DNA from 2 places in the Streptomyces sp. NPDC060366 genome. Region 1 is predicted to be linked to the other one. Evidence: riboswitches for the same ligand, from Rfam matches in the RefSeq annotation. Region 1 holds a riboswitch; the other holds the start of a gene.
What was found. A riboswitch is a leader RNA that binds a small molecule or an ion and turns the genes downstream of it on or off. The one in region 1 is predicted to bind S-adenosylmethionine.
Positions count from the first base shown of each region.

Region 2: it holds a riboswitch for S-adenosylmethionine, as region 1 does, so the genes downstream of both, ACFWHU_RS06485 (aminotransferase class V-fold PLP-dependent enzyme) here and thrC (threonine synthase) in region 1, are expected to answer to the same signal.

Region 1 covers NZ_JBHXDC010000012.1:65,422-70,232, reverse strand. The annotation lists gene ACFWHU_RS26415 (trehalose-6-phosphate synthase) at 1-187, opposite strand, end outside; gene ACFWHU_RS26410 (hypothetical protein) at 247-369, opposite strand; gene ACFWHU_RS26405 (glucosyl-3-phosphoglycerate synthase) at 489-1,430, opposite strand; SAM riboswitch class I at 1,548-1,675, shown strand; gene thrC (threonine synthase) at 1,692-3,017, shown strand; gene ACFWHU_RS26395 (ubiquitin-like small modifier protein 1) at 3,058-3,333, shown strand; gene ACFWHU_RS26390 (cold-shock protein) at 3,717-3,920, shown strand; gene groL (chaperonin GroEL) at 4,255-4,811, shown strand, end outside.
Region 2 covers NZ_JBHXDC010000002.1:394,481-399,291, forward strand. The annotation lists gene ACFWHU_RS06480 (Lrp/AsnC family transcriptional regulator) at 1-166, shown strand, start outside; gene ACFWHU_RS06485 (aminotransferase class V-fold PLP-dependent enzyme) at 206-1,573, opposite strand; SAM riboswitch class IV at 1,829-1,946, opposite strand; gene trpD (anthranilate phosphoribosyltransferase) at 2,076-3,143, opposite strand; gene ACFWHU_RS06495 (cytochrome bc complex cytochrome b subunit) at 3,377-4,811, opposite strand, start outside.

The DNA of each region.
Region 1 (4,811 bases):
CGCGGTCGCCGTCACCGAGGGCCGCGCACACCCACACCGCGTTCGTGTCGGGCCCGATGGCCGAGAGACCCGAGACGAGCCCGCCGCCGCCGCGCCCGGAGGTCAGCTCGCCGTCCTCACCGAGCGTGTACGAGACGGGGCCGCGATTGGACGCGACGAGAACCTGGGCGGCTTGCTCGGAGACCATGTGCCGAAATCTAGCCCGTCGCACAAACGCTCAAACGTACGGATTCAGGTCGGCGAGGATCAGCCACGCCCCCGGCCCCGGCTCGCCGCCAGCGCCACCACCCCGGCGCCCACGAGGGCGAGGGCCACGCCGCCCAGCAGCCAGAGCTGTTCCGTGGTCAGGGTCACCGCGCTCATCGCCATACCGGGCAATATACGCAAATCATACGAACGGACCGGTAATGCCACGCGGCGACGCCCGGCAACCGGACGGGCCCGGTGAGACCGTCACGGCACGCCCTGCGCCCTTACGCCCTACGCCCCTACGCCGCGCGCCGCGCCGTGTACTCCGCGATCTCCCGCATCGGCGGCCGCTCCTCCGTGTCCACCGCGTGCGTACGCGGCTCGAAGCCGCCCTCGCCCCGCTCGAACTGCGTCAGCGCCGGCCGCACCAGATGCCCCCGCGACAGCCGCAGCTGCGCCGTCCGGTAGATCGCCGCCGCCATCCGCCCCAGCGCCTGCCCGTCCTGGTGCCGGTGCCTGCGCACCCCGACGTCGACCTGGCCCAGCGCGTCCAGCCCCACCGTGTGCAGCGCGTCCACGAGCAGCCCCAGCTCCACCCCGTAACCGACCGGGAACGGCAGCCGCTCCAGCAGCGAGCGCCGTACCGCGTACTCGCCGCCCAGCGGCTGCACGAATCCCGCGAGCAGCGGCCAGTGCAGATTCAGCAGCGGACGCGCCACCAGCTCCGTCACCCGGCCGCCCTGGCCCGGCTCGTCGCCGAGCGGACGGTCGTACATCGCCTTCACGAACAGCACGTCCGGCTCGGTCAGCAGCGGCCCCACGATCCCCGACACGAAATCCGCCGAGAAGTCCTTCAGGTCCGCGTCCACGAAACAGACGATGTCGCCGCTCGTCACCAGCAGCGAGCGCCACAGCACCTCGCCCTTGCCCGGCACGGCCGGCAGCCTCGGCAGGATGTCGTCCCGGTGCACCACGCGCGCCCCGGCCGCCGCCGCGACCTCCCCCGTACGGTCGGTCGAGCCCGAGTCGATCACCACCAGCTCGTCGACGAGCGGCGCCGGGCCCGACATCAGTTCGCGCCGGATCACCGACACGATCCGGCCGACCGTCGCCGCCTCGTTCAGGGCCGGGAGCACCACGCTGACCTGCGTACCCTGCTTCGCCGCGGCCAGCAGACCGAGCGGCCGGTCCGCCGCGGACCAGGACCGCCGGGCCAGCCAGCGCTCCACCTCTTCCAGCACGTGATCTCCATCTCGCGGATCGGACGAGGCCTTCAACCGTCCAGGGGTTCGGTTACAGTCTTGAACAACGCGGATGACCGTCGCACGTCGGGGGTCGTCAGGCTGACAATCGAATACCGCTCATCCAGAGGGGCAGAGGGAACGGCCCGTTGAAGCCCCGGCAACCCTCCCGCCGACCGCGAGGTCACGGTGGGGAAGGTGCCAATTCCGTCTCGCGGCGAGATGCGTCGCGAGGAAGATGAGGAAAGGGCCCTCGCCTTCATGGCTGTGCAGACTGTTTCCAACACCGACGACGCCGCCACCGCCACCGGATCAGCAGCATCCGACGCCGGCACCGTGGACCTCGGACCCGCCGCCGCCCTCTCGTGCCGCGAATGCGGGGAACGCTTCGAACTCGGCCCGATCTTCGCCTGTCAGAGCTGTTTCGGCCCTCTCGAAGTGGCCTACGACCTGCCGACGGGCGACCCCGAGGACCTGAAGAAGCGCATCGCCGCGGGTCCCGACAACATCTGGCGCTACGCCCCGCTGCTGCCCGTCCCCGCCGACGTCGCGTCGAAGCCGAACATCAACCCCGGCTTCACCAAGCTCGTCAAGGCCGACAACCTCGCCCGTGAGCTGGGCGTCACCGGCGGCCTCTACGTGAAGGACGACTCCGGCAACCCGACGCACTCCTTCAAGGACCGCGTCGTCGCCATCGCCGTCGAGGCGGCGCGCGCCTTCGGCTTCACCACGCTCTCCTGCTCCTCCACCGGCAATCTCGCGGGCGCCGTCGGAGCCGCCGCGGCCCGCGCCGGCTTCCGCTCCTGTGTGTTCATCCCGCACGACCTGGAGCAGGGCAAGGTCGTCATGGCCGCGATCTACGGCGGTGAACTCGTCGGCATCGAGGGCAACTACGACGACGTCAACCGCTTCTGCTCGGAGCTCATCGGCGACCCGCTGGGCGAGGGCTGGGGCTTCGTCAACGTCAACCTCCGCCCGTACTACGGCGAGGGCTCGAAGACCCTCGCGTACGAGATCTGCGAGCAGCTCGGCTGGGTGCTGCCCGACCAGCTCGTCATCCCCGTCGCGTCCGGCTCGCAGCTGACGAAGATCGACAAGGGGCTCAAGGAGCTGATCGCGCTCGGCCTGGTCGAGGACAAGCCGTACAAGATCTTCGGCGCGCAGGCCGAGGGCTGTTCGCCGGTGTCCGTCGCCTTCAAGGCCGGTCACGACGTCGTACGGCCGCAGAAGCCGAACACGATCGCCAAGTCGCTGGCGATCGGCAACCCGGCCGACGGCCCGTACGTCCTGGACATCGCCCGCCGCACGGGCGGCGCCGTGGAGGACGTGAACGACGAGCAGGTCGTCGACGCGATCAAGCTGCTCGCGCGGACCGAGGGGATCTTCGCCGAGACGGCGGGCGGGGTGACCGTGGGCGTGACGCGCAAGCTCATCGAGGCGGGTCTGCTCGACCCGGCGCTCACGACGGTCGTGCTGAACACCGGTGACGGGCTCAAGACGCTGGACGCCGTCGCGCCGACGACGGGGCCGACCGCGACGATCCCGCCGAGCCTCGACGCGTTCCGCGCCGCCGGTCTGGCGCGTTGAGCACCTCACCAACCCGCTACTTCCCGGAAGGCAGAAACCGATGAGCGTGAACGTCCGCATCCCCACCATCCTCCGTACGTACACCGGCGGGAAGGCCGAGGTCCCGGCCGAGGGCACGACCCTCTCCCAGGTCATCGAGTCCCTGGAGACCAACCACCCGGGCATCGCCGCCCGCGTCCTGGACGACCAGGGCAAGCTCCGGCGCTTCGTCAACGTGTACGTGAACGACGACGACGTCCGCTTCGAGCAGGGCCTGGAGACCGCCACTCCGGACGGTGCCGGCATCTCGATCATCCCGGCGGTCGCCGGAGGCTGAACGTACGGCCGGACGTACGGCCGAACAGCACGCACGGTGAACGGTGTTGCCCCCTCCGCAAGAGAAACGGAGGGGGCAATTCCATGAGGTTGAACGCGGTACAGTTGGGGTAGCCCCGCCGCCGCCTGTGCCACGAGCATATGAGTTCGCGACAAGATGCGGTCAAAGTGTGGACGCTGTTTGCGCGGTTCCTTGCGCTTTGCCCGGCCCGACTTGCCCCTGGTGGCCCGGCAATTCACCCCTTTGCGTGTTCGGCCATGCCCATAATTCTCGTCCGATTGACCTGTTGCAGAGGGCAGTTGGGCAGATACATTCAGCCGCGGTCGACGCGTTCCGGCGCGAAGTGCGGTCCCGCGCAGGGGCCAGTAATAGGGGAGTTGGGCATGGCTCAGGGCACCGTCAAGTGGTTCAACGCGGAGAAGGGCTACGGCTTCATCGCGGTCGACGGTGGTGCGGATGTTTTCGTCCACTACAGCGCGATCCAGATGGACGGCTACCGCACCCTTGAAGAAGGTCAGCGAGTTGAGTTCGAGATCTCGCAGGGCCAGAAGGGTCCGCAGGCGGACATGGTCAAGCTCGCCGTCTGATCCCGGCGCGATCGGCCAACGACGCACTCACGGACGAGGGGCCCGTATCCCGGCAGGGGATACGGGCCCCTCGTGCGTGCGCGCGGGGGGCGTGCGCGAGGCGTGCGCGGGTCCTGCGCTTGCTCTGTGGTCACTCGGGAGTCGCTTGCACTCTCGGGGGTCGAGTGCTAATCATTGGCGTTAGCACTCTGCAGGTGAGAGTGACAACTTATGGACCGGGTCAGCGAGGCCCGAGAGCCTGTGGGGCAAGGAACCGCAGGGCTCTCAGGCCGTCCGTCGCGGGCGCGGACACGGTCCGGAGCAATCCACCCCCTGTCCGGGAGGACCACTTCACATGGCCAAGATCATCGCGTTCGACGAGGAGGCACGGCGCGGTCTCGAGCGCGGGATGAACCAGCTCGCCGACGCCGTCAAGGTCACCCTTGGCCCCAAGGGCCGAAACGTCGTCCTCGAGAAGAAGTGGGGCGCCCCCACGATCACCAACGATGGTGTTTCCATCGCCAAGGAGATCGAGCTCGAGGACCCGTACGAGAAGATCGGCGCCGAGCTGGTCAAGGAAGTCGCCAAGAAGACGGACGACGTCGCCGGTGACGGTACGACCACCGCGACCGTCCTGGCCCAGGCCCTGGTCCGCGAGGGCCTGCGCAACGTGGCCGCCGGCGCCAACCCGATGGCCCTCAAGCGCGGTATCGAGAAGGCCATCGAGGCCGTCTCCGGTGCGCTTCTCGAGCAGGCCAAGGACGTGGAGACCAAGGAGCAGATCGCTTCGACGGCCTCCATCTCCGCCGCCGACACCCAGATCGGCGAGCTCATCGCCGAGGCGATGGACAAGGTCGGCAAGGAAGGCGTCATCACCGTCGAGGAGTCGCAGACCTTCGGGCTCGAGCTTGA
Region 2 (4,811 bases), on a different contig from region 1:
CCTGATCGCCATGGTCCGCGTCGCCAGGCACGACGATCTGGCGGACGTCATTCCCGGCAGCATCAGCAAGATCCCGGGCGTCGAGGCCACGGACACGCACGTCGCGTTCCGTACGTACTCCCAGCACGACCTGGAAGCCGCCTTCGCGATCGGCCTCGACGCGTAACGGGCGGGGCCTGCCCCGGGGGCAGGCCCGGTCCGCGCGTCAGCCGCGGTCGGGGACGCAACGGCCGTCCTCGGTACGGTAGTTCCAGCGCGCCCCGTCCCGTACGAGTTCCTTGACCGCGCCGGTGAACCGCTCCACGTGCTCGTCCGGCGTACCGGCCCCGAAGCTGACCCGGATGGCGTTGAGCGACCTCTCACCGGGACCGGCGTCCGGCGCGCCGCACTCCCCCGGGTCCCCCGCGTCACCGCCCAGCAGGGTCCGCACGAGCGGGTGGGCGCAGAACAGCCCGTCCCGTACGCCGATGCCGTACTCCGCCGAGAGCGCGGCGGCGAAGTGCGAGCTGTTCCAGCCGTCGACGACGAAGGAGATGACGCCCACCCGGGGGGCGTCGTCACCGAAGAGCGAGAGCACCCGCACCTCGGGCACCTCGGCGAGACCCGCGCGCACCCGCGCGACGAGTTCCTGCTCGCGCTCGACGAGCCGGTCGAAACCCGCCTCGGTGAGCGCCTTGCAGGCCGAGGCGATCGCGTACACACCGATGACGTTCGGCGATCCGGCCTCGTGCCGGGCCGCGGTGGTGTGCCACTCGACGTCCACACCGCCGTCGGCGCGGCGCGCGACCTTCCGGCTGGCGCCGCCACCGGCGAGGTACGGCTCCGACTCCCGCAGCCAGTCGGCGCGGCCCGCGAGCACACCGGAGCCGAACGGCGCGTAGAGCTTGTGCCCGGAGAAGGCCACCCAGTCCACGTCCAGCTCCGCGATGTCCACGGGGTGGTGCGGGGCGAGCTGCGCGGCGTCGAGGACGATGCGCGCGCCGTGGGCGTGCGCGGCGGCGGCCAGTTCGGTCACGGGCCACAGCTCGCCGGTCACGTTGGACGCGCCGGTGACACACACCAGAGCGGGGCCCTTCGGGTCGCGGCCCGCGAGGGCGCGCTCCAGGGTGGCGACGGCCTCGGCGGGGGTGCGCGGCGCGTCGAGGTAGCTGACGCGGGCGTCACGCCAGGGCAGCAGCGACGCGTGGTGCTCGGTCTCGAAGACGAACACCTCGCAGCCGGCGGGCAGCGCGGCGGCGAGCAGGTTGAGCGAGTCGGTGGTGGACCGGGTGAAGACGACCTGGTCGTCCTCACGACAGCCGAGGAAACCGGCGACGGTACGGCGGCTGTTCTCGAAGAGGTCGGTGGAGAGCTGCGAGAGGTATCCGGCGCCGCGGTGGACGCTGCCGTAGTACGGGGCGTAGGCGGCGACGTCGTCCCAGACCCGCCGCAGAGCGGGGGCGCTGGCCGCGTAGTCGAGGGCGGCGTAGCTGACTTCGCCGCCGGTGACCAGGGGAACGGTGACGTCACAGCCGAGTACGGGCAGCGGCTGGCCGGTGCTGGTGCGGTCGAGGGCGTCGGTGGGTACGGACATGGCGGTATCTCCCGGCAGGACGAGGCGGAAACGGCATCAGGACCCGACAGGCGGACGCGACGACGCGACGGCGGATGCCGTGACGGCGTGCGGGTGCGCCTGCGGTGTGGGACTCACTGAAGAGGGCTCTGGCCCTGTGCCCGGCGCGGATCGCACCGGGAGCGGGCCGAAGGCCCTATCGCATTCGCTTGCTCACGAGACTGCTCCCTCGAGGACCAGGACCCCAGGGATGACGACATCCGAACGATGTCCAGGGGTCCGCGCTTGCCGCAGACCTCGCTGCCTGCGGCCTGGTCTTCACCCGGGGCACCCCGCCACGGACGGAGGGTTGCCGGACAGCGGGCCGGGGCCGTAGTCGCTGTCACTCATGACCTGGGCTGAGATTACCCCACGGATACGCCACGGGCCCAGACGGCGTCCGCGATACGGGACGTTGGTGTCCTCAATCGCCGGACGGGCTGCAAATGCAGCCCGTCCGGCGATTGAGGACGAACCCCGGCGGCTACAAGTTGCTCGCCGAGACCCAGCGCTCCAGCGTTGCCTTCGCCGCGCCCGAGTCGACCGCGGTCGCCGCCCGCGCCATTCCCGCCGCGAGTTGGTCGTTCAGCGTGCCGTCGCCCCGCTCCAGCGCCACCAGCGCCGCCGCCGCGTTCAGCAGGACCGCGTCCCGTACGGGGCCGGTCTCGCCGTCGAGCAGCCGGCGCGCGACATCCGCGTTGTACGAGGCGTCCGCACCCCGCAGCGCCTCGATCGGGACCAGCTCCAGGCCGATGTCCCTCGGGTCGAAGGTCTCCTCGGTGACGCGGCCGTCCCGAACCACCCATACGTGTGAAGTGGCCGTCGTCGTCAGCTCGTCCAGACCGTCGTCGCCGCGGAAGACGAGCGAGGAGTTGCCCCGCTCGGCGAGCACCCCGGCCACGATCGGCGCCATCCGGCTGTCCGCCACGCCGACCGCCTGGGAGCGGACCCGCGCCGGGTTGGTGAGCGGCCCCAGGATGTTGAACGTGGTCTGCGCGCCCAGCTCCTTGCGGGCCTTGGCCGCGTAACGCAGCGCCGGGTGGAACTTCACCGCGAAGCAGAAGGTGATGCCCGCCTCCTCGACGACCTCCACGACCCGCTGCGGCGTCAGCTCCAGATTGACGCCGAGCTTCTCCAGCACGTCGGAGGCACCGCTCGCGGAGGAGGCCGCGCGGCTGCCGTGCTTGACGACCTTGCCGCCCGCCCCGGCCACCACGATCGCCGCCATCGTGGAGATGTTGACCGTCTTGGCCAGGTCGCCGCCGGTGCCGACGACATCGACCGTGGCGCCGGGCACCTCGATGGTGTTGGCGTGCTCGTACATGGCGCGCACCAGTCCCGAGACCTCGTCCACGGTCTCGCCCTTGGCGCGCAGCGCGACGGCGAAGCCCGCGATCTGGGCGTCCGTGGCCTCGCCGCTCATGATGCGGTCCATGGCCCACGCCGTGTCGCCGGCGTCGAGGTCCTGACCACGCAGCAGCGGGTTCAGTACCCCCGGCCAGGAACGCGCCGCCAGGGTGTCGCCTCCGGCCGGTGTAACAGCGCTGCTCATGCTCGCTCCTGGGGTCTGTGGACGGGCGCACCGCCGTGCTGCCCGTGCTGCCAGGCGTCAGCCTATCCGCGCCGCCCGCGATCCAAGACCCGCCGCCCGAAGTACGGACAGCGTGGCTGCCGGAGCGTGGGCCGGCCGGCCCATGCTCCCTGCGTACTCCCACGTACGAGGGCCCCGGCCCGGTCCCTCGAAAGGGGACCGGGCCGGGGCCCTGAACGTACGGTGGTGCTCGATCAGTGGTGGCCGTGGCCGCTCGTGATCTCCGTGTACTCCTCGGCCGTCGGCTTGGGGATCTGGCTTCCCTCGCCGTAGTAGCCCTTGTTCAGCTTGACCCGCAGCTTCTCCGCCGGTGAGGTCTTGCGCTCGACACCGTTCTCGTCGACAGTCGGCCCGATCTCGGCCGGCTTGTACTGCTCGTGAGCGGTCAGCGTGTGCAGGTCGCTCTGGTTCAGCGGCTGGTGGACCTCCACGAACTCACCGTGCGGCAGCCGCTTGATGATGCCGGACTCGCGTCCGTGCAGCACCTTCTCGGCGTCGCGGCGCTGAAGTCCCAGACAGAACCGCTTGGTGATCACGAACGCGATCACCGGGCCGACGAAGAACGCGATCCTGATGAACCAGGTGATCGTGTTGATCGACAGGTGGAAGTGGGTGGCCCAGATGTCGTTCCCGCCGCCGATGAGCAGGATGACGTACAGGGTCAGCCACGCCACGCCGAAGGCGGTCCGGGTCGGCGCGTTGCGCGGCCGGTCCAGGATGTGGTGCTCGCGCTTGTCGCCGGTGATCCAGGACTCGATGAACGGGTAGACCGCGAGGGCCACCAGAACCAGCGGGAAGATCATCAGCGGGATGAACACGCCCAGGACGAGCGTATGGCCCCAGAAGTTGATCTCCCAGCCGGGCATCACCCGGATCAGGCCCTCGGAGAAGCCCAGATACCAGTCCGGCTGTGCTCCGGTGGAGACCAGGTCCGGCCGGTACGGGCCGATCGCCCACACCGGGTTGATCGTGGCGATGGCCGAGATGATCGTGATGACACCGAAGACCAGGAAGAAGAACCCGCCGGCCTTGGCCATGTAGATCGGCAGGAACGGCGCGCCGACCACGTTGTTGTTGGTCTTGCCGGGGCCCGCGAACTGCGTGTGCTTGTGGTAGAAGACCAGGATCAGGTGCGCCACCACGAGCCCGAGCAGGATGCCCGGAAGAATCAGGATGTGGATGGAGTAGAACCGCGCCACGATGTCGTGGCCGGGGAACTCCCCGCCGAACAGGAACATCGAGATGTACGTGCCCACGATCGGTGTCGCCAGGATCGCGCCCTGCGCGAAGCGGACACCGGTGCCGGACAGCAGGTCGTCCGGGAGCGAGTAACCGGTGAGTCCGGTGAACAGCGACAGGAAGAACAGCAGGAAGCCGAACACCCAGTTGATCTCACGGGGCTTGCGGAACGCGCCCGTGAAGAAGACGCGCATCATGTGCACGAACATCGCGGCCACGAAGATCAGCGCGGCCCAGTGGTGGATCTGCCGGATCAGCAGACCGCCGCGGACGTCGAAGCTGATGTCCAGCGTCGAGGCGTACGCCTCGGTCATCCGGACACCCTGCATCGGTACGTAACTGCCCTCGTACACGATCTCGTTCATGCTCGGGTGGAAGAACAGCGTCAGA